DNA from 2 places in the Microbispora sitophila genome. Region 2 is predicted to be linked to the other one. Evidence: predicted binding sites of a transcription regulator. Region 2 holds the regulator's gene; the other holds the start of a gene.
What was found. The regulator HspR, encoded in region 2, represses chaperone genes until heat shock. The targets are predictions, from matches to a motif close to ANTTGAGTCNNNNNGACTCAANT.

Region 1: lon (endopeptidase La) is a predicted target of HspR. The motif match lies at 9,348-9,370, and genes of this name have one in related genera.

Annotation. Positions count from the first base shown of each region.
Region 1 is NZ_JADBGC010000009.1:169,174-184,025, forward strand. It holds gene IL992_RS18345 (S1C family serine protease) at 1-1,256, opposite strand, end outside; gene IL992_RS18350 (acyl-CoA synthetase) at 1,392-2,927, opposite strand; gene IL992_RS18355 (Fic family protein) at 2,987-4,126, opposite strand; gene IL992_RS18360 (MetQ/NlpA family ABC transporter substrate-binding protein) at 4,194-5,027, opposite strand; gene IL992_RS18365 (methionine ABC transporter permease) at 5,050-5,706, opposite strand; gene IL992_RS18370 (methionine ABC transporter ATP-binding protein) at 5,703-6,647, opposite strand; gene lon (endopeptidase La) at 6,974-9,334, opposite strand; gene IL992_RS18380 (MFS transporter) at 9,486-10,940, shown strand; gene IL992_RS18385 (AIM24 family protein) at 11,048-11,713, shown strand; gene IL992_RS18390 (HAD family hydrolase) at 11,787-12,365, opposite strand; gene IL992_RS18395 (hypothetical protein) at 12,396-13,229, opposite strand; gene arfB (alternative ribosome rescue aminoacyl-tRNA hydrolase ArfB) at 13,391-13,813, shown strand; gene IL992_RS18405 (amidohydrolase) at 13,903-14,852, opposite strand, start outside.
Region 2 is NZ_JADBGC010000002.1:495,688-510,539, reverse strand. It holds gene IL992_RS05620 (NAD(P)H-binding protein) at 1-83, opposite strand, end outside; gene IL992_RS05615 (AraC family transcriptional regulator) at 164-1,108, shown strand; gene IL992_RS05610 (ABC transporter permease) at 1,203-1,937, opposite strand; gene IL992_RS05605 (ABC transporter ATP-binding protein) at 1,934-2,662, opposite strand; gene IL992_RS05600 (pentapeptide repeat-containing protein) at 2,850-4,574, opposite strand; gene IL992_RS05595 (hypothetical protein) at 4,746-5,222, shown strand; gene dnaK (molecular chaperone DnaK) at 5,489-7,363, shown strand; gene grpE (nucleotide exchange factor GrpE) at 7,360-8,007, shown strand; gene dnaJ (molecular chaperone DnaJ) at 8,145-9,314, shown strand; gene IL992_RS05575 (heat shock protein transcriptional repressor HspR) at 9,319-9,666, shown strand; gene clpB (ATP-dependent chaperone ClpB) at 9,690-12,278, shown strand; gene IL992_RS05565 (hypothetical protein) at 12,439-13,788, shown strand; gene IL992_RS05560 (tetratricopeptide repeat protein) at 14,010-14,549, opposite strand; gene IL992_RS05555 (hypothetical protein) at 14,713-14,852, shown strand, end outside.

The DNA of each region.
Region 1 (14,852 bases), on a different contig from region 2:
TTGCCGTCACGGGTGTAGGTGACGGTCACCTTGTCGCCGGGGCGGGAGCTGCGGATGGTGCCGACGAGCGCCTCCGCGCTGTCCACCAGCTTGTCGTTGATCTTGGTGATCAGGTCGCCCTCCTTGAGGCCGGCCTTCTCCGCCGGGCTGCCGGCCGTGATCGAGCTGACCACCGCACCGGACGCGCCGCCGACCGCGTCGGCCACGCTCACACCGAAGAAGGCGTGGGTGGCCTTGCCCGTCTTGATGAGCTGCTCGGAGACGAGCTTCGCGGTGTTGATGGGGATCGCGAAGCCCACGCCGATGTTGCCGGAGCTGGAGCCCGAGGTGGCGATCGCCGTGTTGACGCCGACGACCTGCCCGGAGGAGTTGACCAACGCGCCGCCGGAGTTGCCGGGGTTGATCGCGGCGTCGGTCTGGATCATGCCGCCGATCGTGGTGCCCTGGCTCTGCGGCTGCTGCTGCTGTTCCATGCCCCAGGGGAACTGCGGCTGCTGCTGCTCTTCGGGGGCCTCCGTCAGCGTGCGGTCGAGGGCGCTCACGATGCCGGAGGTGACCGATCCCTCCAGGCCGAGCGGGCTGCCGATCGCGAGAACGGCGTCGCCGACCTGGAGCTTGTCGCTGTCGCCGAGGGAGGCGGGGGTCAGGCCGGACACGCCCTGCGCCTGGATGACCGCGAGGTCCGTGGTGGGGTCGGTGCCCTTGATGACGGCGTTGGCGGTCTTGCCGTCGCTGAACTTCACGGTGACCGTGCCGCCGCCTCCGCCGCCGATGCTCACCACGTGGTTGTTCGTCAGGATCAGACCGTCGGCCGACAGGATGACACCGGACCCCTCGCCGCCGGCCGTGGCGGTCTTCACCTCGATGGACACCACGGACGGCATGATCGCCTTGGCCACCGCGGCGATGGTGGTGGTGGAGGAGTTGGACACCCCCTTGACCACCGGGCTCGCGATCACCGTCTGCCCGCCGTTCACGCTGTTCGCGACGAGGGCCCCGGTGACCCCGCCGCCCAGCGCCACGGCCACGAGGGCGAGGCCCGCACCCGCCTTCTGTCGGGCGGTCAGCGTGCCCTTCCGCGCCGGAGGCGGCGGAAACTGCGCCGTGTCATAAGAACCGTTCCCGTAGGCGCCGTACGACTGGTACGCCCCGGTGTACTGCCCGTGCTGCGGCGGAGTGCTTCCAAACTGGCTCCAGCCGTGACCGGGGAGTATCTGGGTGTTCTCGTCGCCGGGAACGTGCTCAGGTGAGCTCATCGCCATCCCCCTCAATGGATTTCGCCGGTGATCCCGGCTCTCCGCCGGTACACGTAATACGATGACGCATCGGCGATAAGGTCTCGCTAAGCGATCAGCGGTGGGGATCCCCGAGCGCCCTACGCGTACTTTATGTCAGCTCGTCCGGGGCCAGTACTCGTCCCTGAGCAGGCGCTTGTACAGCTTGCCGGTGGGGTGGCGGGGCAGCTCGTCACGGAAGTCGACCGACTTCGGGCACTTGTAGTGGGCCAGGCGTTCCCGGCAGTAGGCGATCAGCTCGGCCTCCAGCCCGGGACCGGCGCCGGCCGGGTCCGCCGGCTGCACGACGGCCTTGACCTGCTCGCCCATCTCGGGGTCCGGCACCCCGAAGACGGCCACGTCGGCCACCTCGGGATGCATCGCCAGCACGTTCTCGGCCTCCTGCGGGTAGATGTTCACCCCGCCGGAGATGATCATGTACGAGCGCCGGTCGGTGAGGTAGAGGAAGCCGTCCTCGTCCAGGTAGCCGATGTCTCCCAGCGTGGTCCAGCCGCGGCCCTTGGGGTCCTGGACCGACGCGGTCTTCTCGGGGTCGCCGTGATACTCGAACTTCGGCCCGTCCGAGAAGTAGACCGTGCCGTGCTCACCGGGCGGCAGCTCGTCGCCGTCCTCGTCGCAGACGTGGGTGACCCCGAGCAGCGGCCGGCCCACCGTGCCCTTGTGGGCGAGCCAGTCCTCCGGCCCCGCGTACAGGAAGCAGTTGCCCTCCGTGCCCGCGTAGTACTCGTGGATGATCGGCCCCCACCACTCCATCATCCGCTCCTTGACCTCGACCGGGCAGGGCGCGGCGGCGTGGATGGCGCAGCGCAGCGACGACAGGTCGTAGCGCTCGCGCACCTCCTCGGGCAGCTTCAGCATCTTGACGAACATCGTGGGCACCCACTGCGCGTGGGTGACCCGGTGCCGCTCGACGAGCGCCAGCGACTCCTCGGGGTCGAACCTCTCCATCACCACCACGGTCGCGCCGAGGCGCTGGAAGGACATGCTGTAGCGCAGCGGAGCGGCGTGGTAGAGCGGCGCGGGCGACAGGTACACGCTGTCGGCCGAGGGGGCGAACAGGAACTGGATGAGCTGCACCAGGGCCCCGGGGGCCTCCAGCGGCGCCTGGCTGAGCGGCGGCTTGACGCCCTTGGGGCGTCCCGTGGTGCCCGACGAGTAGAGCATGTCGGCGCCCTGGCACTCGTCGCCGACCGGCGTCGCCGGCTGCCCCGCTACGGCCTCCTCGTACGACGTGAAGCCCGGGGCGACGCCGTCCATCATGAGCCGCAGCTCGACCCCGGGTGTGGCCTCGGTGACGGCGCTCGCGACGCCGGCGAGCTTCGCCGAGGAGATGAAGACCCGCGCCCCGCAGTTGTCCACGATGTACGACAGCTCGTCGGCCTGGAGGCGGGAGCTGATCGCGGTGTAGTACAGGCCCGAGCGGTGCGCGGCCCACGCGATCACGAGGAAGAGCGGATGGTTCTCCAGCATGAAGGCGATGTGGTCGCCCGGCCGCAGGCCCGCGGCCCGCAGCAGGTGGGCCAGGCGGTTGGATTCCTCGTCGAGTTCACGAAAGGTGATCACACGGCCGGAGCCCGCCATGATCACCGCCGGTTTGTCCGGCGTCACCGCCGCGATCGCCCCAGGGTGCATAACCGAACGTTACTCGGTTTGCTTTCCGCGCGGTAGGCGCGAGTTCCCGATGCGTCCGCTCAGCCCTCCAGCGTCCGGTAGGGGTCGCGCAGCGGACTGGCCCGCTCGGCGAACGCGGCCTTGATCTCCGTCATCTTCGGCCCCGGCGCGTAGAAGCGGCCCTTCGTCTCGCCGTACGGCTGGAGCCACCCGGTGGCCGCCAGCTCGCGCAGGTCGCGTGCGGCCTGGCCCTGGCTCAGCCCCTCGTCGGCCTGGTACATGCCCCGCCGCAGCCGCCGGGAGACGAACACCTGGTAGAGCGCCGAGACCGTGCGCGGGTGCAAGCCCTGCGCCCCGGTCTGCTCCTCCAGCAGCGTCCACACCTCGCCCGCCTCTGCGAGCCGGCGTCCCACCCGCTGCGCCTGCATGTGGTGGCACCGCAGGACGAACCGCACCCACGAGAGGGTGTCCCCGTGCGGGCTCCACCGGCGGCGTCCCACCTCGCCGAGCACGTCATAGTAGTCGTAGGTGGTGCGGCCCTCGCCCAGCCACTCCTCGATCGAGGCGAACTCCGGCGTGGTGATCTGGTCGCGGCCGAGCACGAGCGTCTGCAGCGCCCGCGACATGCGCCCGTTGCCGTCCCGCCACGGGTGGATCTTGACGAGGTTGAGGTGCGCCATGGCGGCGCGCACGTAGCCGGGCGCGCCGAGGTCGCCCTCGTTGAGCCACTCGACCAGTTCCGCCAGCAGGCCGGGGACCTGTTCGTGGTCCGGGCCCTCGTAGACCACCTCGCCGGTGGCGGAGTTGCGCACGTAGATCCCGCCGGGCCGCACCGTGCCCGGCGTCTTGTCCACGTGATGGCCGATCATCATGAAGTTGAGCGCGTGCAGCAGGCCCGCGTCGTAGCGGAAGACCCGTGCCCACGACAGGGTGCCGATGTAGGTGAGCGCCTGCCGGTAGCCGGCGATCTCCCGGGCCACGGCCGCCGACGTCTCCAGGGGATCCTCGCCGGACATGATCGACTCGATGTCCTCGACGCTGGCGTGGTAGCCCTCGATGGAGTTCGACCCCTGGATCGCCCGCGCCTGCAACTGCCGCCGCAGCAGGCCGTCCCAGCGGTGGGCCTCGGCCAGCCGGTATTTCAGGTCCCGCCGCATCTCCTCGATCTGGGCGAGCACCTTCTCGTCCGCGGCCTCCAGTGCCGGTATGCCGTACAACATGGGGCCATGACAGCATGGACGAATCATCCGGTCAAGCGACTGGATGATTCGTCCATTTATGTACGCGTCAGGAGGCGGGGATGACCGAGCCCTTGAAGGTGTCCTCGATGTACTTCTTCACCTCGGGGCCGGTCAGCAGCCCGACCAGCGTCTTCACCCGCGGGTCGCTCTCGTGCCCCTGCGCGACCACCAGGCCGTTGGCGTACGGGTTGCCCTCGGCCTTCTCCAGCACCAGCGCGTCGGAGGACGGGTTGAGGTTCGCCTCCAGCGCGTAGTTGCCGTTGATTACAGCGGCGTCCACGTCGTCGAGCGAGCGCGGCAGCTGCGCGGCCTCCAGCGGGCGGAAGGTCAGGTTCTTCGGGTTGCCGGTCACGTCGCGCTCGGTCGCGGCGGTGCCCACGCCGTCCTTGAGCGTGACCACGCCGTTGTCGGCGAGCAGCTTGAGCGCCCGGCCGAGGTTGGTGGCGTCGTTGGGCACCGCGACCGTGCCGCCCTGCGGCAGCGAGGCGAGGTCCTTGACCTTCTTGGAGTACAGGCCGAGCGGCTCCAGGTGCACGGGGGCGACGAAGCTCAGCTTCGTGCCCTTGGAGGCGTTGAAGTCGTCCAGGTACGGCTTGTGCTGGAAGTAGTTGGCGTCGAGCTGGCCGTCCTGGAGCTGCAGGTTGGGCTGCACGTAGTCGCTGAATTCGACGATCTCCAGCTTCAGGCCCTTCGCGGCGGCCAGGTTGTCGGCCACGTACTTCAGGATCTGCGCGTGCGGCACCGGGCTCACGCCGACCTTGAGCGGGGCGTCCGCCGCCGCCGTGCCGGAGGCGGTCGCCGTGTCCGAAGACGAGGACCCGCAGGCGGACAACACGAGCGCGACCACGGCGGCGATGACGAGGCCGAGCGTTCTACGCATGGGACAGAACTCCTTAGATGGGTTAACGGTGGGAAAGACGGCGGGCGACGGCGTCGCCCAGGGTCTGCGCGAGCTGCACCACGACGACCAGGACGACCACGGTGACGACCATGAGCGTGGTCTCGAACCGCTGGTATCCGTAGCGGACGGCGAGGTCGCCGAGACCGCCGCCGCCGATCACCCCGGCCATGGCCGAGTAGGAGATGAGCGTGACCACGGTGACGGTCAGCCCGGCGACCAGGCCGGGCAGCGCCTCGGGGAGCAGGACGCGCGCCACGATCGTCACCCCTCCCGCCCCCATCGCCTCGGCCGCCTGCACGACGTCGCGGCCCACCTCGCGCAGCGCCGTCTCGACCAGCCGGGCGAAGAACGGCACCGCGCCGATCGTCAGCGGAACCACCGCGGCGGCGGTCCCGATCGTGGTGCCGGTGAGCACGCGGGTCACCGGGATGACCGCGATCATGAGGACGATGAAGGGCAGCGACCGGCCGACGTTGACGACCAGGCCGAGCACGCGCCGCACGGCGGGGGCCGGGAACAGCCCGCCCCGGTCCGTCCCGGCGAGGCAGACGCCGAGCGGCAACCCGAACAGCACGGTGAACAACGTGGACCAGCCCACCATCACGGCGGTCTGCCCGGTGGCCTCCCACAGCAGGGGGCTCATCTCCGACCAGGTCATGCGTCCTCCTCCACCAGCAGGCCGCGCTCGCGCAGGTCGGCGAGGGCGGCAGCCGTACCGGATCCGGTGATCCGCAGCCGCAGCCGGCCCGCCGGGACCCCCGCGACCTGTTCGACCGCGCCTGCGGCGACAGCGACGTCCACGTCGTACATACGCGCGAGACGCGACAGCAGGGTCTGGTCCGCGGCCAGGGCGACCGTCACGGTGCCGGGCTCGGCGGGCGGCAACGGGAACAGCTCGGCCGCCAGGCGCGACCCGGGGGTGGCGAGCAGGCCGGGGATGGAGCCCGCCTCCGCGATCCGCCCGTCGCTCATGATCGCCGCCGAGTCGCAGACGGCCTTGATGACGTCCATCTCGTGGGTGATGAGCAGGATGGTCAGCCCCAGCTCCCGGTTGAGCCGCCGCAGCAGGGCCAGGATCGACTGGGTCGTGGCGGGGTCGAGCGCGGAGGTGGCCTCGTCCGACAGCAGCACCGACGGCTCGGCGGCGAGCGCCCGCGCGATGCCGACCCGCTGCTTCTGGCCGCCGGACAACTGCGCGGGATATGCCCCGGCGCGGTCGGCCAGCCCCACGAGGTCGAGCATCTCCGCGACGCGCCGGGCCCGGGCGGCCCTGCCGACGCCCATGACCTCCAGGGGGAAGGCCACGTTGCCCGCCACCGTGCGCGAGGACAGCAGCGCGAAGTGCTGGTGGATCATGCCGATGCGCTGGCGGGCGCGGCGCAGGTCGGCCGCGCCGAGGGCGGTCAGCTCGCGTCCGTCGACGGTCACCACGCCCTCGTCCGGACGCTCGAGCAGGTTGACGCAGCGCAACAGGGTGCTCTTGCCTGCGCCGCTGCGCCCGAGCACGCCGAAGACCTCGCCCTTGCCGACGTGGAGGTCGACGCCGTCGAGCGCGACGACGTCGCCGTAGGCCTTGCGCAGGCCGGAAACCGTGATCACTTGCTGTCCCCGAAGAAGTTGGCGGCCGATTCCTCATGCACGTGCGGCTAGCGCGTGCCGGGCGGGAAGGGCAGATGCGTGATCCGGCGCAGGATCAGATCGGGCGGCGGGGAGAGCGTCATCGGTGAGTGCCTTCGTGGGAGGGATGGGGATCGCGGGCTTCAGACCGCGAGACACCCTCGCTCGGGCGGGTTCACCAGGTTCGATACGCTCACGACGGGCTGAAACAGGAGTGGGCTAATCCTTATTCCATACCGGGAATGTGTGCTTCGTCACAGGGAAAGGCCCGCGCCTCCGGAGCGGAGACGCGGGCCGTGTGGAGTGGCTCAGGCGGCCGCCTGCTGAGCGACCGTCGCCGGGGTGAGAGCCAGGTCGAGGACCTCGCGGACGTCGCTCACCGCGTGGACGGTGAGGTCGGCCAGCACCTCGGCCGGGACGTCGTCCAGGTCGGGCTCGTTGCGCGCCGGGATGAGCACCGTGGTGATCCCCGCCCGGTGGGCCGCCAGCAGCTTCTGCTTGACCCCGCCGATCGGCAGCACCCGCCCGGTGAGGGACACCTCGCCGGTCATCGCCACGTCAGCGCGGACCGGCCGGCCCGACAGCAGCGAGGCCAGGGCGGTGGTCATCGTGACACCGGCCGAAGGGCCGTCCTTCGGCACCGCGCCCGCGGGCACGTGGATGTGCACCGACCTGTCCTTGAGCGACCCGACCGGCAGCTCCAGCTCGGCGCCCCGCGACCGCAGGAAGGACAGCGCGATCTGTGCCGACTCCTTCATCACGTCGCCGAGCTGGCCGGTCAGGGTCACACCGGTCGCCCCGGTCTCCGGGTCGGCCAGCGACGCCTCGACGTAGAGGACGTCGCCGCCCGCGCCGGTCACCGCGAGGCCGGTCGCCACGCCCGGCACCGCCGTACGCTGCCGGGCCTCCGGCAGGGACGACTCCGGCACGTGGCGCGGCCGGCCCAGGTAGGAGACCAGGTCGCCGGCCGTGACCGTCACCGGGAGCTCGGCCTCGCCGAGGGCGACCTTCGCCGTCACCTTGCGCAGGACCCGGGAGATCGAGCGCTCGAGAGAGCGGACGCCTGCCTCGCGGGTGTACTCGCCCGCCAGGCGGCGCAGCGCCGCCTCCTCCACCGTCACGTCGGCGGCGGTGAGGCCGGCCTTCTCCAGGTTGCGCGGGAGCAGGTGGTCGCGGGCGATGGCGACCTTCTCGTCCTCGGTGTAGCCGTCCAGCGTGACGATCTCCATGCGGTCGAGCAGCGGCCCGGGCACCTGCTCCAGCACGTTGGCCGTGGCGAGGAACAGCACGTCGCTCAGGTCGAGCTCGACCTCCAGGTAGTGGTCGCGGAACGTGTGGTTCTGCGCCGGGTCGAGCACCTCGAGCAGCGCCGCCGTCGGGTCGCCCCGGTAGTCGGCGCCCACCTTGTCGATCTCGTCGAGCAGCACGACCGGGTTCATCGAGCCCGCCTCGCGGATCGCCCGGACGATGCGGCCGGGCAGCGCCCCCACGTACGTGCGCCGGTGGCCGCGGATCTCCGCCTCGTCGCGGACGCCGCCGAGGGCGACGCGGACGAACGTGCGGCCCATGGCGCGGGCGACCGACTCGCCGAGCGAGGTCTTGCCGACTCCGGGAGGGCCGGCCAGCGCGAGGACGGCGCCGCTGCGGCGGCCGCCGACCACGCCGAGGCCCTTGTCGGCCCTGCGCTTGCGAACCGCGAGGTATTCCACGATGCGGTCCTTCACGTCGTCCAGGCCCGTGTGGTCGGCGTCGAGCACCGCGCGAGCTCCGGCGATGTCGTACTCGTCGGTCGTGTGGACGTTCCACGGGATGTCGAGCACGGTGTCGAGCCAGGTGCGGATCCAGCCGCTCTCGGGCGACTGGTCGGAGGCCCGCTCCAGCTTGCCGACCTCCTTGAGCGCGGCCTCCCTGACCTTCTCCGGCAGGTCGGCGGCCTCGATGCGGGCGCGGTAGTCCTCCTCCTCGTCGGAGGGGTCGCCGTTGAGCTCGGCGAGCTCCTTGCGCACGGCCGCGAGCTGCTGGCGGAGCAGGAACTCGCGCTGCTGCTTCTCCATGCCCTCCTGGACGTCCTTGCGGATGGTCTCCGCGACGTCCAGCTCGGCGAGGTGGTCGCGGGCCCAGCCGACCAGCTTGTCCAGGCGCTCGGCCGGGTCGGCGGTCTCCAGCAGCAGCAGCTTCTGCGGCGTCTGCAGCCAGGGGGCGTACCCCGCGCTGTCGGCGAGGACGGCGGGGTCCTCGATCTGGTTGACCGCGTCGACCACCTGCCACGCGCCCCGCTTCTGCAGGATCGTGGTGGTGAGGGCCTTGTACTCCTTGGCGAGCTCCTCTGCCCTCGGTCCGGCGGCGACCGGCTCCAGCACGGTCGCCTCGACCCACAGCGCCGCGCCGGGGCCGGTGGTGCCGGTGCCGACACGCATGCGGTCGACGCCGCGCACCACGGCCGCGGGCTCCCCGCCCGGCAGCCGGCCGACCTGTTCCACGACGGCGCTCACCCCCACCGGGCCGTAGCGGCCGTCTATGCGGGGCACCAGCAGGACCGTGCTCTCGCCACTGGCGCGGGCGGCGTCGATGGCCGCGCGGACCTCGGAGGCCGACAGATCGAGGGGCACGACCATGCCGGGCAGGACGACCTCGTCGTCGAGCGGGAGGACGGGAAGGATCTGGGACATCAGCACTCCACTAGGTTGAGTTATGTCGGCTCAACTAACAGGAGCCCGATCCTGTTCCCTGTTCTGCGTCAGTTCGCTGTGAGCGATCGTAATCGTGTAATCCCCGCCGCTGTGGCGCACCCATTCCTCCGAGTGGCGCATGATGACGTCCATGACATCCGGACATATCCGGCTTCGCTCGGCGCCAGGCCGGTGGGTGCTGCTGACCACGGTCCTCGGGTCGGGCATGGTGACGCTCGACGGCACCGTGGTCAACGTGGCCCTCCCCGCCCTCGGGCGCGACCTGCACGCCGGGATGTCCGGCCTCCAGTGGACCGTGAACGCGTACACGCTCACGATGGCGGCGCTGATCCTGCTGGGCGGGTCGCTGGGCGACCGGCTCGGCAGGCGGAAGGTCTTCGTCGCCGGGGTGGCCTGGTTCGCCCTGGCCTCCGCCCTCTGCGGAATCGCGCCGAACGCGCCCGTACTCGTGCTCGCCCGAGCACTCCAGGGCATCGGCGGGGCCCTGCTGATCCCCGGGTCCTTGGCGATCATCCAGGCGAGCTACGTGCGGGACGACCGGCCCCGCGCCGTCGGCGCCTGGTCGGGGCTGGGCGGCGTGGCCGCCGCCCTCGGGCCGCTGCTCGGCGGATGGCTCGTGGAGGCGGCCGGGTGGCGGTGGGTGTTCCTGCTCAACCTGCCGCTCGCGGCCGTCGTGGTCGGCGTCGCCGCCCGGCACGTGCCCGAGACCCGGGACGCGGGGCCGCACGGCCGCTTCGACGTGCTCGGGACCGTCCTCGCCGCCCCCGCGCTGGCCGGGCTGACGTACGGCCTGATCCTGGCGGGCGACGGGCTGGTGCCGCTGGCCGCAGGACTCGTCCTGGCCGCCTGCTTCGTGGTGGTGGAGATCCGGCGCTCGCCCCGGTCCCTCGTCCCCGTGGGGGTCTTCGCCTCCAAGGAATTCACCGCGGTCAACGTCGTGACGCTGGTCATGTACGCGGCGATGGGCCTGGTGTTCTTCCTGCTGGTCGTCCAGCTCCAGGTGTCGGCCGGGTTCTCTCCCATCGCCGCCGGGTCGGCGATGCTCCCGGTCACGGTCCTCATGCTGCTGCTGTCGCCCCGCGCCGGCGAGCTGGCGAGGAAGACGGGCCCGCGCCTGCCCATGACGGGAGGCATCCTCCTGTGCGCGGCCGGGCTGCTGCTGATGAGCCGCATCGCCCCGGGGTCGTCCTATCTCGCCGGCGTGCTGCCCGCGGCGGTCGTGTTCGGGCTCGGCCTGTCCGCCGCCGTCGCCCCGCTCACCGCGACCGTGCTCGCCACGGCCGAGGAGCGGTACGCGGGCGTCGCCAGCGGGGTCAACAACGCCCTTGCCCGGACGGGCGGCCTCCTGGCCGTCGCGGCCGTCCCGCCACTGGTGGGGCTGACGGGGGACGCCTACGACTCCCCTGCCGCCTTCACCCAGGGGTTCCACACGTCGATGCTGGTCGGCGCGGCCATGATGGCCGTCGCGGCGGTCATCACGTTCGCCACGATCAGGTCGAACGTCCTCGCGACCGCGTCCGAACCGCCCGCCCCCGGCTGCCCGGTCGACGCACCACCCCTCGATCCCCGCCCCCCGGCGAGTTGAGGCTCGGAAACGCGACCGGCTGAGGCCGAATGCCCGGGGCGCGGAACCGGAGCCCTGTCCCCGATCGTCACTACCCGTGCACGATCACACTCATCGAAGGACTCTCCATGCGCAGCGCGCTCTTCGGAAACCTGAACGGCCAGCAGGTCCCCGGCAACTTCGTCCTGCAGAACTCCAAGATGCTCCGCGTCCACCTCCCGCACGAGGTGATCGCCAGGCAGGGCTCGATGGTCGCCTTCCAGGGCCAGATGGACTTCGACTACGAAGGCTCCGGCGGAGTCGGCAGGCTGCTCAAGAAGATGGTGACCGGTGAGGGCGCGCCGCTGATGCGCGTCAGAGGACAGGGCTTGCTGTTCCTGGCCGACGACGCCCACGACATCCACCTGTTCTACCTGGAGAACGAGGCCCTCACCGTCAACGGCCGCAACCTGCTGGCCTTCGATCCCCAGCTCACCTGGGACATCCAGCGTGTGCAGGGCGCGGGGATCGCCGCGGGCGGCCTGTTCAACATGACGATCAACGGCACCGGCTGGGTCGCGGTGACCGCGCACGGCACGCCGGTGCTCCTCGACACCTCCCAGATGCCGACGTTCGCCGACGGCCAGTCCGCGGTCTGCTGGAGCGCCCACCTGCAGGTGGGCGTCAACCGGACGATGAAGGCCGGTGCGCTGATCGGCCGTGGCAGCGGCGAGGCCATGCAGCTCGCCTTCCGGGGCCAGGGGTTCGTCCTCGTCCAGGCGAGCGAGGGCCCGCCGGTGGTGCAGGCCCAGTAGAAGCCCACTGAAGATCTCCGCGACGCCCTGGCCCCCATGGCGGTGACCCCGCCGGGAACCACCAGAGGACAGCTCAGACCAGCAGCGTCTTGAGGTCCTCGCGCAGGGCGGCGGCGTCGCGGAAGTGGACGGCGGCGAGCCCCGCCCGCTCGGCCGCCGTGACGTTCTCCAGCCGGTCGTCCACGAAGACGAGGTCGCCGGGGGCCACCCCGAGCCAGGCCACGGTCTCGTGGAAGATCTCCGGCTCCGGCTTCACCATGCCCATCCGGCCGCTGTAGAACCGCGGGCCGATCGGCCGCATGAACGGCAGCGCGTCGATGCTCTCGGCGATGCAGACCGGCATGTTGGACAGCAGCGCCATGGGCACCCCGACCCCGGCCAGCTCGTCGATGATCGCCACGGTCTCCTCGTTGGGCCGCGACCAGCTCGCCGCGTCGAGGGCGACCACCGCGTCCAGCTCGGCTCCGTTCATCGGCCTGCCGTACACGTGGGACCAGTACGCGGCCGGGTCGAGCGTGGCCCGGTCGAAGTCGAGCCGCACCTCCCAGTAGCGGTCCTCGAACCCCGGATCACCTCCCGCCATGCGCGCGACGTCCTCGGGGGCCTGGGGAAGCGACACGACGTTGCCGTAGTCGAAAAGCACAGTCTTCATGGTCGTACGATCATAACCCGTGTGCGGAACTCAGGTCACGTAGGGCTTGAGGTACTCGTTGGCGCTCCCGCAGCGCAGGTAGTTGCGCACGGTGTGGAAGTCGAGCCAGTCGATGTCGCAGGAGACGTCCCGATCGACGCCGTCGAAGCACGACGCCAGCACGGCCGGGATCGCGGCGATGTCGTCCTTGTCGGCGATGTTGATCCAGCGGCGCACTCCCGGCGGGCGCGCCCCGCGGCCCCGCACCGGGACCGGCGCGAGCCGCTCGAAGACGACGTCGCGCATGCCGAGCGGGCTGCCCAGCGTCACGAGCAGTTCGACCGAGAGATCGGGATGCGCCCACAGCGCCTCGTACGTCACGACGCTGCCGAGGGAGTGGGCGACCACCACCCGGGGACGGCGCCTGCGGACGACGTCGGCCACCGCGTCGCGGGCCCGCACGCGCGGGTCGCCGCCGCCCAGGTAAGCGGCCACCTCCGGGCAGAAGTCCTGGGCGAAACGCACCGCCCGCGGGCCCATCCTCGTCAGCAGCCACTCGGCCAGCCGGTGCGCGAGACCGGTGAGCGACTCGCCCGCCACGTCGCGGAACGGACCGCCGAGCTGGACCGCCCAGTCGGCGAGGACCAGCTTGGCCGGCGCCTCCATCTGCCGCGGCGGCTTCTGTGGCCCGGTGTGCAGGTGGTGGGCGTAGTAGGCGATCTCGGCGAAGTAGTCGCCCGCGCCGTCCGCCCGGCCGGTGAGCCCCTGGTGCAGGTAGGCGTTCCACTTGGCCCGCATGGTCTCGGCGGCGCCGCCCGCCGACCCGCCGGCCTCCTCGTAGTAGTGGTACTTGCCGATGCCGTGGACGCCCACGATCGAGGTCATGCTCCCGCCCATCCCTGTCGCCTGGAATACGGGGGTCACTGTGCACGACGCGTTGGACCGCGACAACCACAAGCGGTGTTTACGGTGATAAATGAAGAGCGGCGGTGATATTCACCGGGATAGGTTGGTCGTCCCCGTCCATACGTCAAGGGAGAGCACCGATGTCAGGCCCGTTGCACGTGCGCGGCTCGGTCGTCGTGCCCGAGGCGGAGCTCGCCTGGCGCTTCTCCCGCTCGTCCGGCCCGGGCGGCCAGGGCGTCAACACCACCGACAGCCGGGTGGAGCTGAGCTTCGACCTCGCGCGTACGACCGCCCTCGGCCCGGCGCTCAAGGCCCGCGCGCTCGAACGGCTCGCCGCCCGCCTGGTCGACGGCGTGATCACGCTGGCGGCCTCGGAATACCGCTCGCAGCTGCGCAACCGGGAGGCGGCGCGGGAACGGCTCGCCGCCCTCCTCCGCGACGCGATCGCGCCGCCGCCCAAGCGGCGCCGTCCCACCAAGCCGTCCAAGGGCGCGGTCGAGCGCCGCCTGGCGGCCAAGAAACACCGCTCCGACCTCAAGCGCCTGCGCCGTACGGACGACTGACCCGCGACGCGCTGTCGCGCAGGTGCCGGACGCCCATGTGCAGTGCCGCCTCCAGGTGGGTGAGCCTCGTGGACCCCAAATGTACCGCCCTAGACGGACAGGCCGGCCTCGTCGAAGACGACGGCGCCGCCGACGACCGTGGCGAGCACGGCGACGTCCTTGATCCGCTCGGGGGCGACCGTGAACAGGTCGTCGCCCAGGACGACGAAGTCGGCCAGCTTGCCGCGCGACAGCGTGCCCTTGTGCCGCTCCTCCCCGGCGGCGTACGCCGAGCCGATCGTGTACGCGTGCAGCGCCTGCTCCACGGTGAGGGACTCGGCAGGGGTGAACGGCACGCCGCTCGCCGTACGGCGGTTGACCAGGTCGTGGATGCCGAGCAGCGGGGCGCCGTCGGCCACGGGGCAGTCGGAACTGCCCGGGATCACGATGCCGGCCTCCAGGAACGACCTCTGCCGGTAGCAGCCGAGCGAGCGCTCGGGGCCGAGGGCGGCGAGCATGCCGTCGCCCAGCTCGGAGACGAACCGGCCCTGGGGCACCGGGATGACGCCGAGCCTCGCGATCCTCGCCACCTGGGCGTCGCTGGTCACCGCGCAGTGCTCGATGCGGTGGCGGGCGTCGGGCCGGGGATCGCGCGCCTGCGCCTCCTCGTAGGCGTCGAGGACCACGTCGATCGCGTGGTCGCCGATGGCGTGGGTGGCGATCTGCCAGCCCGCGGCGTGCGCCCGCAGGATGAAGGCGCGCAGCGCCTCGGCGTCCTCCTGAAGCAGTCCCCGGTTACCCGGCTCCCCCTCGTAGTCGCAGCACATGGCGGCGGTGCGGCCGATGAGCGAGCCGTCGGAGAACAGCTTCACCGGCCCGATCCGCAGCCGGTCGTCGCCGATGCCGGTGCGGAACCCGAGGTCGAGCCCGAACCAGCCGTCGCCGATGTCGTGCAGGTTGGGCGAGCCGGGCATCAGCGTGGCCCGCTGTGGCAGGACGCCCCGCCGCACCGCCTCCTGGAAGGCCGCGAGGTCCCAGGCGCCGTTGCCGGCCAGCCCGC
Region 2 (14,852 bases):
GCCTGCAGACCCGCGGCCTTCAGGCGCCGGACGACGCGACGACCGGTCTTGCCGGTGCCGCCGAGAACGAGGATCTTCTCCATGCCTCAAGGAAACCGGCGGAAGCGAAGACGATCCATGGGAGAACGTCGTCCATTAATTTGTGATCGTCTACCGTGACGGCATGGACGTGCTGAGCGATCTGCTCCACCGGGCTCACGCCAGGAACGCGCTGGTCAGGCAGTTGATCCAGCGGCCGCCGTGGGCGCTGGCCTTCACCGGCGCCCCTCCTCTCACGGTCGTGGCCGCGCTCGGCGGCCACGCGTCGGTCCGGCTCGACAACGCCGGCGTCGCCCCGGTGCGCCTGGACCCGGGTGACATCGCTCTCATCGGCGGCGCCCACGCGCACACGATCGCCGACGACCCGTCCACCCCGCCGCAGGCCGTGATCCACGGGGACCGGAAACACGTCGTCGGCGGAGGCGAGGGGACGGCCGGGCCGCACCGGAGTCTGGCGCCGCGCACCTACGGCGACGGCCTGCCCGGAGCCACGATCATGCTCAGGGGCGCCTGCGAACTGCGCGGCGAGGCCGGCGTCCGGCTGCTGCGCATGCTGCCGCCGCTGGCGGTCGTGCCGGCCGGGCCGCGGACCCGGGCGGCGCTGGACCTGCTCGCCACCGAGGTCGCCCGCGACGAACCGGGCCAGGACGCCGTCCTCCACCGGCTGCTCGACCTCGTGCTCGTGCTGGCGTTGCGGGCCTGGTGCGCCAGGCCGGAGGCTCCACTCCCCTCCTGGCACCGGGCGCTGGCCGATCCCGCGGTCGGCGAGGCGCTGCGCCTGCTGCACGACCGTCCCGCTCATCGCTGGACGGTCGCCGAGCTGGCCGCCGGGGCCGGCATGTCCCGCGCCGCCTTCGCCGCGCGCTTCAGGAGCATGGTGGGCGAGCCCCCGCTCACCTACCTCACCGGCTGGCGGATGACCCTGGGAGCCGATCTGCTCACCGACACCGATGCCACCGTCGCCGCCGTGGCCCGCGAGGTCGGCTACGAGGACGCGTTCGCCTTCAGCGTGGCGTTCAAGCGCGCTCACGGGGTCAGCCCCTCGGCCTGGCGCCGCCGAACGCGCTGAGCCGATGCTCAAGGCGTACGGCGGCACAGGGATTCCGACGGCACTCGGACTCCGACGGCACTGGGACTCCGACGGCATAGGGGTCCGGCGACGCTCAAGGGGTTCGGCGACGCAGCGTGGCGGCGCCGAGTAGAAGTGCCAGCACGGCCGACGCCGCCACCACGGCGACGTCGCGCCAGAACTCGCCGCCCGGGTCGGCGTCCGCGACGGCGTGCGCCATCGCCTCGATCGCGTACGACATGGGCAGCACGTTCGAGATCCACTCCAGCACGGTCGCCATCTGCTCGCGCGGCACGAGGATCCCGCCGAGCAGGATCTGGGGGATCATCACGATCGGCATGAACTGCACGGCCTGGAACTCCGTACGGGCGAACGCGCTGCACAGCAGGCCGAGCGCGGTGCCGAGCAGGGCGTTGAGCAGGGCGACGAGCACCAGCGGCCACAGCGGGCCCGGCAGGTCCAGACCCAGCCAGGTGAGGGAGACGGCCAGCGCCAGCGCCACCTGGGCACACGCCGCCAGCCCGAACGCGAGGCCATACCCGAGGAGGAGGTCGAGCCGGCCGAGCGGCATCGCCATGAGCCGCTCCAGCGTGCCCGACGTGCGCTCGCGCAAGGTCGCGATCGAGGTGATGAGGAACATCACCAGGAAGGGGAAGACGCACAGCAGGATCGGCGCCCACCGGCCGAATGACCGCTCGTCGTCCATCACGTAATAGAGCAGGATCATCACCAGCGTCGGCACCAGGACCATCAGCGCGACCGTCCGCCGGTCGTGGCGGAGCTGGGTCATGATCCGCCTGGCGGTGGCGAGAGTGATCGCGAGATTCATGCCGCCGCCCTCTCCTCGATCAGGCGCAGGAACGCCTCCTCCAGGTCGGCCGTGCCCGTGTGCGCGCGCAGGGCGCCGGGGGTGTCGTCGGCGAGGATCTCCCCCTGGCGCAGCACGATCAGCCGCTCGCACCGCGCGGCCTCGTCCATGACGTGGCTCGAGACCAGGATCGTGGTGCCGCCCTCGGCCAGGCGGTGGAAGAGCGTCCACAGCTCCTCCCGCAGCACGGGGTCGAGCCCGACCGTCGGCTCGTCCAGCACGAGCAGTTCCGGACGGCCGAGCAGGGCCACGGCGAGCCCGGCGCGGCCGAGCTGGCCGCCCGAGAGCGTGGACCCGAGCTGGTGGGCGGCGCCGGCGAGCCCCACCTCCGCCAGCACCCGCTCGGGGTCGTCCTTCGGCGCGCCGAGCACGGCGGCGAAGTAGCGCAGGTTCTCCAGCACGGTCAGGTCGCGGTAGACGGCCGGGCTCTGCGTCGAGTAGCCGATCCTGCGGCGCAGGCCCGCGCTCCCGGCCGGCTCGCCGAGCACGCTCACCTCGCCGCCGGACACGATCTGGACGCCCACGATCGCCCGCATGAGCGTCGTCTTGCCGCAGCCGCTCGGCCCGAGCAGGCCGGTGACCTGCCCTCGCGGCACCTCGAAGGTGAGGCCGTGCAGAACCTCAGTCCCGCCCCGTGACACCCGCAGATCCCGTACGGCGATCGCGGGATCCGATAAATTCATCATGTGTTGAAATTAGACTCGCGACACGGGCGCGTCAACGTTCGGGTGCCTGTTCGGTGTCGGCGCACGGCGTGCGTGAGACCCAGGTCGCGCATCTCGGCGGCATCGCCTCGGGACGGGTGCTCGACGCTGAGGAGCCTCCCCCGTCGACCACCGCGCCAGTGAAGGCCGCCGATTGCGAGGAGTCCGGCTACCGCCGCTGCGCACCGGCGGATCGGGCCACAGTGCCGCGAGCGGGGTCCGCCGGATCCGGTATCTCGCGCCATGCCGAAGGCCAGACGCGAACGGTCGCGATGGTGCGCGGAAAGGTGACACCGGACAGGTCGCCGCCGCCGATGTCGGCGCCGTCGAAGTTCACAGAACCTTTGAAGTGCGTGTCCGCCAGGTCCAGACGTTGGAGGCCGCGCGGTTCGCTTCCCTGAACCCGAACCGTAAGCGCCCTGATGCTCCGCCGGACGACCGATACGCCCTTGTGCTCCGCTTCGAAATGCACGGCGGCCGCCCCGGGATCGGTCTTGTAGGCGATGCCGCGCGACGCCGTGCCGGCGAAGGACACGTCGTCGAGGAACGCGCAGTGCCGGAAACCGGCCCGGCCGAAGAACGTCCCTTCGAAGGAGGTGGGACCGGCGAAGTCCGAATAGCGGAAACGAACACCGCAGCGGAAGATCGCGTAGCCGAAGTTCAGCCCGCCGTCGAAGGCCACCCCTTCGAAGTGCCCCGCGAAGAACTCGCTGTTCTCGAAGCTCGTGAGGCTGCCGTCGAAGCTCGCTCCGGTGAACCTCGCCGTGCCGAACCGGGCACCGCTGAAGTCGGCGTCCGTGAACGTCGCGCCGCTGAAGTCGGTGTCGAACCTGAATATCGCGTACGCGAAGCTCGCCCCGCCCCAGAATCCGGCTCCCGCGAAGTCCGCTCCCAAGAAATACGCGGTGCCGAAGTCGGCGAAGCCTCGGAACTCGGCGCCGGTGAAGTCCGCCCTGCCGCGGAAGCGGCAGTCGGTGAAGTCCGCCCTGCCGGAGAAGACCGCCTGCGCGAAGCTCGCCGCCTCGACCTCGCTGCCGCTCAGGTCGAAGTCGACCAGGGATGCTCTCGTGAGGTCGACGGCGACGCCCGGCCAGTGATCGCCATCGTCGCCTTCGCCCGACGCGCCACCGGAGGACTTCAGATGGCGGACGACGATCCGTTGTGCGGTCAGACGGGCCTCCAGGTCCAGCGAGTGCTCCTGGCCCGGGTCGTGGCCTCCGATGTCGCCCGCGCCCCCGGCCGGCTCGCGTGCCCGGTCCGCCGGGTCACCCGCCGCGCCTCCCGGCAGGGGGGCCCGTAGGTACGCGCAGAGCACATCCATGACGGCCTGGCGGTGCTCGGGGTTGTTCCGGCCCAGCCGCTCCAGGGCATACATGGCCGCGATGCGCACGCCCGGGTTGCCGGAGCCGAGCTGGTCCACGGCCTTCGAGTAGAGCTCCGTGACCCGCTTCTCCGTCGCGTCATACTCCTGGTAGACCTGCGTGCGCTCACCCAGCCACTGGCGGCGGACACCGAGGAGGAGCGCCACGCCTCCGGCGGCTCCCGCGCCCACCGTCAGGCCACTCTTGATCGCGTCCAGCCGAAGGGCGGGATCCGCTCCCGCGATCGCCGTGAGGGCCGTTGTGGCGATCCAGGTCGAGACCGCGACGCCCATGAGGCCGCCGACGATCCACCAGACCGATAGCACCCGCACCGGGGAGGGCGACGTCCGCACGGACCTCGAGTTCGTGGCCAGCAGTACGAGTCCGGCCAGCAGCAGGACCAGCCCGCCGAGGGCGAGCACGCCGCCGAGCGGTACGCGCGCGAGAAGGCCGGGAATGTCCATCCAGCGCGCCGCGAGGACGACGGCGGCCAGCCCTGCGAGCAGAGCTGCGGCCCCCGTGGCCTTGCGCATCCGCGTCCCTCTCGAGTCCGTGCCGTGGCATGCGGCCCGTCCGGCGGCTCTCCACATGATCACGCACCCGCCCCGACCGCGCAAAAAGGGGCATCGGAGTGGGACCGGGGAGCGGCGCCCTGGGCGATCACGGCGGGTGAACCGGAGGCTTCTTACAGCCGTGTAAAGGGCATGAGAAAGCTCTGGCTCGTGGCCCTCCTGTTCCTGGCGGTCGCCTGCGGAGGGACCTCCTCCACCTCGGCCTCACCCGAGCAGCCGGAAGGCTCCCCCTCCGGAGCCGGCGCCGATCACGGCTCCTCTGCCCCGGCCTCGCCGGTCGGGCCGTCCGGCGCGCCGAGCGGCGCCCCGTCTCCCGTGACCCCGGCCGGGCCCACGCTGAACCCGCGCAAGGTGCCGTGGGAGAGCGCCACCCCCACCGCCGACGGCCGGTCCCTCGACGTCGTGTGGTGGTCCGGAGTGGAGCCCTGCACCGTGCTCGACCGCGTCGAGGTGACCGAGACCGCACGCGAGGTGACCGTCACCCTGTACGAGGGGCAGGACCGGCGCTCGCCCGACGCCGTCTGCATCGCGATCGCGATCCTGAAGACCACCAAGGTGCACCTCAAGGCTCCGCTCGACGGGCGGAAGGTCGTGGACGGCGCCAAGTAGGCCGCCGAGCCGGGTCAGGTCCGCGTCGCGGCCGGGGAGCCGGAGGCCGGGGCGGCGGCGGTTGAGAGTGGCGGCCACATGCCCGGCGGCCGGGCGTCCACCGCCCCGGACGGGGCAGGGAGGACAGGCCACACAAGTTCGCGATGACGGGATGAAATCCGCGCGCTCCAGGGTTGAGCCTCATAGACTCAAGACGTTTGACAGACCCCTCGGCGGGGCTAGTATTTGAGTCTGACCGACTCAACTTTGACTACAAGGACGTACTCATGGCACGTGCGGTAGGTATCGACCTGGGGACGACCAACTCCGTCGTCTCGATCCTCGAGGGCGGCGAGCCCACGGTCATCGCGAACGCTCAGGGCTCGCGGACCACGCCGTCCGTGGTCGCGTTCGCGAAGAACGGCGAGGTTCTCGTCGGCGAGGTCGCCAAGCGGCAGGCGGTGACCAACGTCGACAGGACCATCCGCTCGGTCAAGCGCCACATGGGCACGAACTGGTCGATCGAGATCGACGGCAAGAAGTTCACGCCCCAGCAGATCAGCGCGTTCGTCCTGCAGAAGCTCAAGCAGGACGCGGAGGCGTATCTGGGCGAGAAGATCACCGACGCGGTGATCACCGTCCCGGCGTACTTCAACGACGCCCAGCGGCAGGCCACCAAGGAGGCCGGCCAGATCGCGGGCCTCAACGTGCTGCGCATCATCAACGAGCCCACCTCCGCGGCTCTGGCCTACGGCCTCGACAAGGAGAAGGACCAGACCATCCTGGTCTTCGACCTCGGCGGCGGCACCTTCGACGTGTCCCTGCTCGACGTCGGTCAGGAGGACGGGCACGGATTCGTCGAGGTCAAGGCCACCAGCGGTGACAACCACCTCGGCGGCGACGACTGGGACCAGCGGGTCGTCGACGAGCTGGTGACCCGTTTCAAGAACGCGCACGGCGTGGACCTGTCCAAGGACAAGATGGCCCTCCAGCGCCTGCGCGAGGCGGCCGAGAAGGCCAAGATCGAGCTGTCGGCCCAGACCGAGACCACGATCAACCTGCCCTACATCACCGCCTCCTCCGAGGGCCCGCTGCACCTGGAGGAGAAGCTGACCCGGGCGGAGTTCCAGCGGATCACCGCCGACCTGCTCGAGCGCTGCAAGGGCCCCTTCCACCAGGTCATCAAGGACGCGGGGATCAAGATCTCCGACATCGCCCACGTGGTCATGGTCGGCGGCTCCACCCGTATGCCGGCCGTGTCCGACCTGGTCAAGGAGCTGACCGGCGGCAAGGAGCCCAACAAGGGCGTGAACCCGGACGAGGTCGTCGCCATCGGCGCCGCGCTCCAGGCCGGTGTCCTGAAGGGCGAGGTCAAGGACGTCCTGCTGCTCGACGTCACCCCGCTCAGCCTGGGCATCGAGACCAAGGGCGGGATCTTCACCAAGATCATCGAGCGCAACACGACGATCCCGACCAAGCGCTCGGAGGTCTTCACCACGGCCGAGGACAACCAGCCGTCGGTGCAGATCCAGGTCTACCAGGGCGAGCGCGAGATCGCGGCGTACAACAAGAAGCTGGCCACCTTCGAGCTGACCGGCATCGCCCCGGCCCCGCGCGGCATCCCGCAGATCGAGGTCACCTTCGACATCGACGCCAACGGCATCGTGAACGTCTCGGCGAAGGACCTCGGCACGGGCAAGGAGCAGTCGATGACCATCACCGGCGGCTCGGCCCTGGGCAAGGACGACATCGAGCGCATGATGCGCGAGGCGGAGTCCTACGCCGAGGAGGACAAGCGGCGCCGCGAGGAGGCCGAGGTCCGCAACAACGCGGACGCGCTGGCCTACCAGACGGAGAAGTTCCTCCGCGAGAACGACGAGAAGGTCCCGGCCGACGTGAAGACCGAGGTCAACGACTCGCTCGCCGAGCTGAAGAAGACGCTGGAGGGCACCGACATCCCCGCCATCCGCACCGCCGCCGAGAAGCTCGCCACGGTCAGCCAGAAGATGGGCTCGGCCATCTACGCCCAGTCGCAGGCCGGTGCCGAGGGCGCCGCGGCCGGCGCGGGCGCGGCGGGCCCTGAGGGCGCGCAGGCGAAGGCCGACGAGGACGTGGTCGAGGCCGAGATCGTCGACGACGAGCGGGAGGGCGGCCGCAAGTGAGCCCGCGTGAGAACGGTTCCGAGGAGGAGCCGGTGATCCGCGACAACCGCAAAATCGACCCGGAGACCGGCAAGGCCCGAGAGTCCGCCGGGGACGCGCCCGAGGCCGTCCCGGCGGACGAGGGCACGCAGACGGCGGCGCCCGCCGAGGGGTCCGCGACGGACCTGCTCGCCGAGCGCACCGCCGACCTGCAGCGGCTCCAGGCGGAGTTCAGCAACTACCGCAAGCGGGTCGAGCGCGACCGGATCGCCGTCAGGGAACAGGCCGTCGCGAGCGTGCTCACCGAACTGCTGCCGGTGCTCGACGACATCGGCCGCGCCCGCGACCACGGCGAGCTCACCGGCGGCTTCGCGAAGGTGAGCGAGTCGCTGGAGGCGGCCGTCGGCAAGCTGGGCCTGACCGCGTACGGCGCGAAGGGCGACACCTTCGACCCGACCGTGCACGAGGCCCTGCTGCACAGCTACTCGGCGGAGGTGACCGAGCCGACGTGCATCGAGATCCTCCAGCCGGGCTACCGGATCAACGACCGGATCCTGCGCGCCGCCCGGGTGGCCGTCGCCGAGCCGAGCGAGGAGGCGGCGGCGGAGGAGACGGCGGCCGGCTCCGGCGAGTCCGGCGCGTCCGGCGGGCCGGACGAGAACTGAAACCGCGGAGGTCTCTCCCGATCGGCGAAGATCGGGAGAGACCCGCGAGTGCACCCGCGACGACAGCCGCGGGGGCATCCGCGGGAACAGCCGCGAGAACACCGATTTACTCCCCTTTCGTGCGAAGGAAGCGATAGATGAGCACCAAGGACTACTTGGAAAAGGACTACTACGCCGTCCTTGGTGTGCCCAAGACCGCGAGCGCCGAGGAGATCAAGAAGGCGTATCGCAAGCTCGCCCGCAAGTACCACCCCGACGCCAACCCGGGGAACAAGGAGACCGAGGAGAAGTTCAAGGAGGTCTCCGAGGCGTACGACGTGCTCTCCGACGTCAAGCGGCGCAAGGAGTACGACGAGGCGCGCACGCTCTTCGGGTCGGGCCTCGGCGGCTACGCGGGCGCGGGCGGGACCCGGGCCGGCGGGGGCTTCAACTTCGACCTCGGCGACCTGTTCGGCGGCTCGGGGTCGGGCGAGCGGATCGGGGACCTGTTCGGGGGGTTGTTCAACCGGGGCGGAGCGGGCACGCGCACGACGACCGCCCGGCCACGGCGCGGCCAGGACGTCGAGTCGGAGGTGACGCTCGCCTTCGGCGAGGCGGTCGACGGCACCACCGTGTCCCTCCGGCTCACCAGTTCGGCCGCCTGCACCGCCTGCGGCGGCACGGGGGCGAAGGCGGGCACGACGCCACGGGTCTGCCCGACCTGCGAGGGAACCGGGGCGGCCAGCCGCAACCTCGGCAACTTCGCCTTTTCCGAGCCGTGCCGCGACTGCCGCGGCCGGGGCCTGGTGGTCGACGACCCCTGCCCCGTCTGCGACGGCAGCGGGCGCGGCAAGAGCACCCGTACGATCCAGGCCCGCATCCCGGCCGGGGTCGGCGACGGCCAGCGCATCAGGATCAAGGGCAAGGGCGCGCCCGGTGAGAACGGCGGCCCGGCCGGCGACCTCTACGTGCTGGTCCACGTCAAGCCGCACCCCGTGTTCGGGCGCAGCGGGGAGAACCTGACCGTCACGGTCCCCGTCACCTTCCCCGAGGCCGCGCTCGGCGCCGAGATCAAGGTGCCGACGCTCCGGGGGATGCCGGTGACCCTGCGCATCCCGGAGGGAACGCCCAACGGACGGACGTTCCGGGTGCGCGGCCGGGGGGCCTCCCGCAAGGACGGCACGAAGGGCGACCTGCTGGTCACCGTCCAGGTCACGGTGCCCCAGAACCTCGACGACAAGGCCCGCGCGGCTCTCGAGGAGTTCAGGAACGCCACGGAGGGCCAGGACCTTCGCGAAGAGCTGATCAAGCAGGCCAGAAGCGAGTGAGCCGATGGATGCCAGGTTTTTCGACATCTCCGACGACACCCCCGTCTATGTGATCTCCGTAGCCGCCCAGCTGTCCGGGCTGCACCCGCAGACGCTCCGCCAGTACGACCGGCTCGGGCTCGTCAGCCCCGGCCGTACGGCGGGGCGGGGGCGGCTGTACTCGACAAGGGACATCGTGCTTCTGCGCGAGGTCCAGCGGCTCTCCCAGGAGCACGGCATCAACCTCGCCGGCATCAAGCGCATCCTCGAACTCGAAACCGAGAACATGCGCCTGCGCGAGGAGGTCACCCGGCTCAGGGGTGAGCTCACGATGTTGCGGGCACTGGTCCGCTACGAACTGCCACCTGCCTGATCGGCGAAACGAGGCATTCACATATGGACTACAAGTTCACCCAGAAGAGCCAGGAGGCCCTGTCCGCGGCCGTCCGGCGCGCCGCGGCCGACGGCAACCCCGAGGTCGCGCCCGCGCACCTGCTGACGACCCTGCTGGCGCAGAACGGCGGCATCGCCGGGTCGCTGCTGCAGGCCGTCGGCGCGGACCCCCGGCAACTGCGCGCCCAGGCCGAGGAGTTGCTCGACCGGCTGCCGAAGGCGCAGGGCTCCACCGTGAGCGCGCCGTCCAGCTCGCGCCAGCTGCTGACCGTGCTCAACACCGCCGCGCAGCGGGCCAAGCAGCTCGAGGACGAGTACGTCTCGACCGAGCACCTGCTGGTCGGGCTCGCCACCGACGGCGGGCAGGTCGCCGACCTGCTGAAGGCCGCGGGCGCCACTCCCAACGCGCTGCTCGAGGCGTTCGAGAAGGTCCGCGGGCACGCCAGGGTCACGAGCGAGACGCCCGAGGACACCTACCAGGCGCTGGAGAAGTACGGCGTCGACCTCACCGAGCGGGCGCGCTCGGGCAAGCTCGACCCGGTGATCGGCCGCGACAGCGAGATCCGCCGGGTCGTCCAGGTGCTGTCGCGCCGCACCAAGAACAACCCCGTGCTGATCGGCGAGCCCGGCGTCGGCAAGACCGCCGTGGTCGAGGGCCTCGCCCAGCGGATCGTCGCGGGCGACGTGCCCGAAAGCCTGCGCAACAAGCGCCTGGTCGCGCTCGACCTCGGCGCGATGGTCGCGGGCGCGAAATACCGCGGTGAGTTCGAGGAACGTCTCAAGGCCGTGCTCAACGAGATCAAGGAGAGCAACGGCCAGATCGTGACGTTCATCGACGAGCTGCACACGATGGTCGGCGCGGGCGCCGCCGAGGGCGCGATGGACGCGGGCAACATGCTCAAGCCCATGCTGGCCCGCGGCGAGCTGCGCATGATCGGCGCCACCACGCTCGACGAGTATCGCGAGCGCATCGAGAAGGACCCGGCCCTGGAGCGGCGGTTCCAGCAGGTCTACGTCGGCGAGCCGACCGTCGAGGACACGATCGCGATCCTGCGCGGGCTGAAGGGCCGTTACGAGGCCCACCACCAGGTGCAGATCTCCGACAGCGCCCTGGTCGCCGCCGCGACGCTCTCCGACCGCTACATCACCGCGCGCTACCTTCCCGACAAGGCGATCGACCTGGTCGACGAGTCGATGTCGCGGCTGCGCATGGAGATCGACTCGCGGCCGGTGGAGATCGACCAGCTCCAGCGGAGCGTGGACCGCCTGAAGATGGAGGAGCTCGCGCTCGCCAAGGAGACCGACGAGGCCAGCCGGCAGCGCCTGGAGAAGCTCCGCGAGGAGCTGGCCAACCGTCAGGAGGACCTCAACGCCCTGGTCAGCCGGTGGGAGCGGGAGAAGGCCGGCCTCAACAAGGTCGGTGAGCTGAAGAAGCAACTCGACGAGGCGCGTAGCGCCGCCGAGCGGGCCCAGCGCGACGGCGACTTCGAGGCCGCGTCCCGGCTCATGTACGGCGACGTCCCCCGGCTGGAGAAGGAGCTCGCCGAGGCTTCCAAGGCCGCCGAGACGGCGGAGGTCGAGGAGCCGATGGTGAAGGAGGAGGTCGGGCCCGACGACATCGCCGAGGTCATCTCCTCGTGGACCGGCATCCCCGCCGGGCGGCTGCTGGAGGGTGAGACCGCCAAGCTGCTGCGCATGGAGGACGAGCTGGGCAAGCGCCTGATCGGCCAGCAGCAGGCCGTCCAGGCGGTCTCCGACGCCGTACGGCGGGCCCGGGCCGGCATCTCCGACCCCGACCGGCCCACCGGCTCGTTCCTCTTCCTCGGCCCGACCGGCGTCGGCAAGACCGAGCTGGCCAAGGCACTCGCCGAGTTCCTGTTCGACGACGAGCGGGCCATGACCCGCATCGACATGAGCGAGTACAGCGAGAAGCACAGCGTGGCCCGTCTGGTCGGCGCGCCGCCCGGATACGTGGGCTACGAGGAGGGCGGCCAGCTCACCGAGGCCGTGCGGCGCAGGCCGTACACCGTGGTGCTGCTCGACGAGATCGAGAAGGCCCATCCCGAGGTCTTCGACATCCTGCTGCAGGTGCTCGACGACGGCCGGCTGACCGACGGGCAGGGCCGCACGGTCGACTTCCGCAACACGATCCTGATCCTCACCTCGAACATCGGCTCGCAGTTCCTCGTGGACCCCACGATGGAGAGTGAGACCAAGCGCGAGGCGGTGATGAACGCGGTGCGGGCGTCGTTCAAGCCCGAGTTCCTCAACCGGCTCGACGACATCATCGTGTTCGACGCGCTCGGCACCGAGGAGCTGTCGCAGATCGTGGACCTGCAGGTCGCCCGGCTCGCGCGGCGCCTGTCGGACCGGCGGCTGAAGCTGACCGTCACGCCCGCCGCCCGCGACTGGCTCGCGCTGACCGGCTACGACCCGTTGTACGGCGCGCGCCCGCTGCGCCGCCTGATCCAGTCGGCCATCGGCGACAAGCTCGCCAAGGAGCTGCTGTCGGGCGCCATCCGGGACGGCGACGAGGTAATCGTCGACTTTGACGAGGCAGGTGACACGCTGACGATCCGGCCCTCTCGGTAAGGTCTTCCCCACCATTGAGGCAAGCGCGCCCCGCCCTTTCCCCTCGCTGCTACGTTCGGCGTTCGTCGGACTACCGTACGCGATCAGGGGGACGTGGATGTCCAGGACATCACGAAGTATTCGAGGGCGGTGCGTCGCGCTTGCGGCGGTCACTGCCGGAGTGAGCTGGCTGACCGGAGGCCCGGCGATGGCGAAGGGCGGCGCGCTGGCCGACGCCTGCCGGGCCCAAAGCCACGGCGTCACCGGCCGCGACGTCACCGGCCACGAGGTCACCGGCCGCGACCTGACGGGTGGGCTGACCACCCTCGCTCCGGCGGCGAGCGTGCTGAGCATCGCCGACGCGGCAGGGGCGGCCGCCGGGCAGGGGCACAACTCGCTTCCCACCGGCTCGGCCACGGTCGCCCGCACCGTCCCGGGGCCCGCGGCGCTGCCGGCCGTGCCGGGCCCCCGTACGCTGCCGGGTTCGATGCCGCGCACGGCACCTGGCGCGGTGCCCGGCGGCGCGGCGGCACTGCCCGCGAAGACGCTGCCCGCCGACGCCACGACCCTCTCGGCGCCCGCGAAGGCGGCCTCCGCCCCGGTGAACAACGCCGTGGCCGGCGCCACTGCCGTCGCCGAACCGCGCCGCGCACCCGCCGTTTCCGCGGCTGATGCCAAGACCCTGTTCCCGGCCAGGAGCACCGTGCCCCTCCTCGCCGTCGCCCCCGCCAGGCCCGGCGCCGCGGACACCTGCGCGCCGCAGGCGCTGCGGACCGCGCCGGCCGCCCACGAGCGGGAGCACCCCGTCGCGCAGGGGCATCCGAAGAAGAGCCACCGGCATCCCAAGCCGGAGGACGAGTCGGCGAGCCCGGCGTCCCGGGGCGGCTCGGCCCAGGGCCCGATGTCGCAGAAGCCCGGAGCACAGAAGCCCGGAGCACAGAAGCCCGGAGCACAGAACGCGGGGGCGCAGAACGCGGGGGCGCAGAGGCCCGGGGCACAGAACGCGCAGAAGCCGGAGGCGCGGAACCAGGGCATGCAGGGGGTCATCGCGCCCCAGGGCGAGTCCCACAGCACCAGTTCGCAGAGCAGCGCCTCGAGCCAGGAGCAGAGCACCCGGACCTTCCCGGTGAAGGAGCGCCGCCACCGCAAGGCGCACCACCCGCACAAGCAGCCCGGGGTCATAGCCCCGGCCCAGGCCGGCAACCAGAGTGCCGCCCAGGCGGCCCCGCAGGCGGGTCAGGCCGGCCGGCCCATGACCGGCACGCGGAACGCCTCCCTGCCGGAGGGTGAGCGCAAGAAGGACAAGCGGCAGCGGCACGACGACGCGCGCGGGCAGGAGACGGCGGCGGGCGTGCAGCCCGACGCGGCGGACGGCCGGCACGTGCCGCGCCTGCGGCCGCGCGAGTACCCCAAGGCGGCCACGCGCCAGCAGAACGGCGACATCACCGCCCCGGCCGCTCTCACCAAGGCGACGGGCACGCGCGCGGTGACCGATTTCGCCACCGCGACCGGCAAGAAACTCCTGCCGTAACCCTCCATCCGCCGTACGCCACGGACTCGCGAGGACGGCGCCTCGCGGCCGGCGGCTACGCCGAAGACAGCGAAACCGACGACAGCGAAACCGAAGACAACGTGACCAAGGGGCCGTGACGCACGGCCCCTTTTCACGTGCCCTCACAACCACCAGCCACGCGGAACGGCCCGGGGCGCGGTGAAGGAGGCCCTCAGCCGTAGCCGGGGTGCCGGGAGGACTCAGCGGGAGACGTCGAGGAGGGCGTCGAGGTCGTCCTCGGGCAGGCCGAGATCGACCCGGATGCGGTAGCGGGTGCGCAGCAGCGAGTCGCGGATGCCCGACCCCGTCGCGCCGCAGGCCCGGATGCCGTCGGTGGCCCACTCGTGCGCCGCGTCGAGGTCGCCGTACGCCACGAGTGTCTCGGCGACGGTCAGCGCGGTGGCGGGGTTCCAGTCCCCTGCCCTGACCGCGGCGATCACGGCCCTGGCCTCCTCGGGCCGGTCGAGTTCGAACAGCGTGTCGGCGATGCCCGCCCGCGGGTCCACCGGCACCTCCCCGCCGTCCTCCAGAGCGCTCTGGTAACGGTCGAGTGCGGTCGCGGGCTGACCGGCCTGCCGCCACTCCTCCGCGGCGAGCACGAGGATCGCCGCCCTGGACATCTCTCCCGACTCGTACCCCTGGGCCAGCGCGTCGAGGCGGCGGGCGAGGGCACCGTGGTCATCGAGCAGCAGGGCCTGTTCGAGCAGTCGGTCCACCTGCTCATTTGTCACATGTGCCACAGAGCCGAGGCTACCGATCCCGGCGTGTTTTCGCAGGACAACACCAGGCATTGCCGAAGCAACAATTAGTACACGTTTGGCTACTATGCGCTTTTCTCTGCAGATAGTCGGGCATATCGCACCATGCCTGTGCCAATCGAAGCTCGGCGAGGAGCGTTACAGCATGTCCAAGCGGGTGATACTGACTCTCGCCTCCACAACGGTGCTCGCCGCGGTGGTCCCGGGTTTCGCCGGCTTCGTCACGGCCCAGTACGAGGCGCTCGACCAGGCCCGCGCCGAACTGGCCCGGCTGCAGGCCAAGCT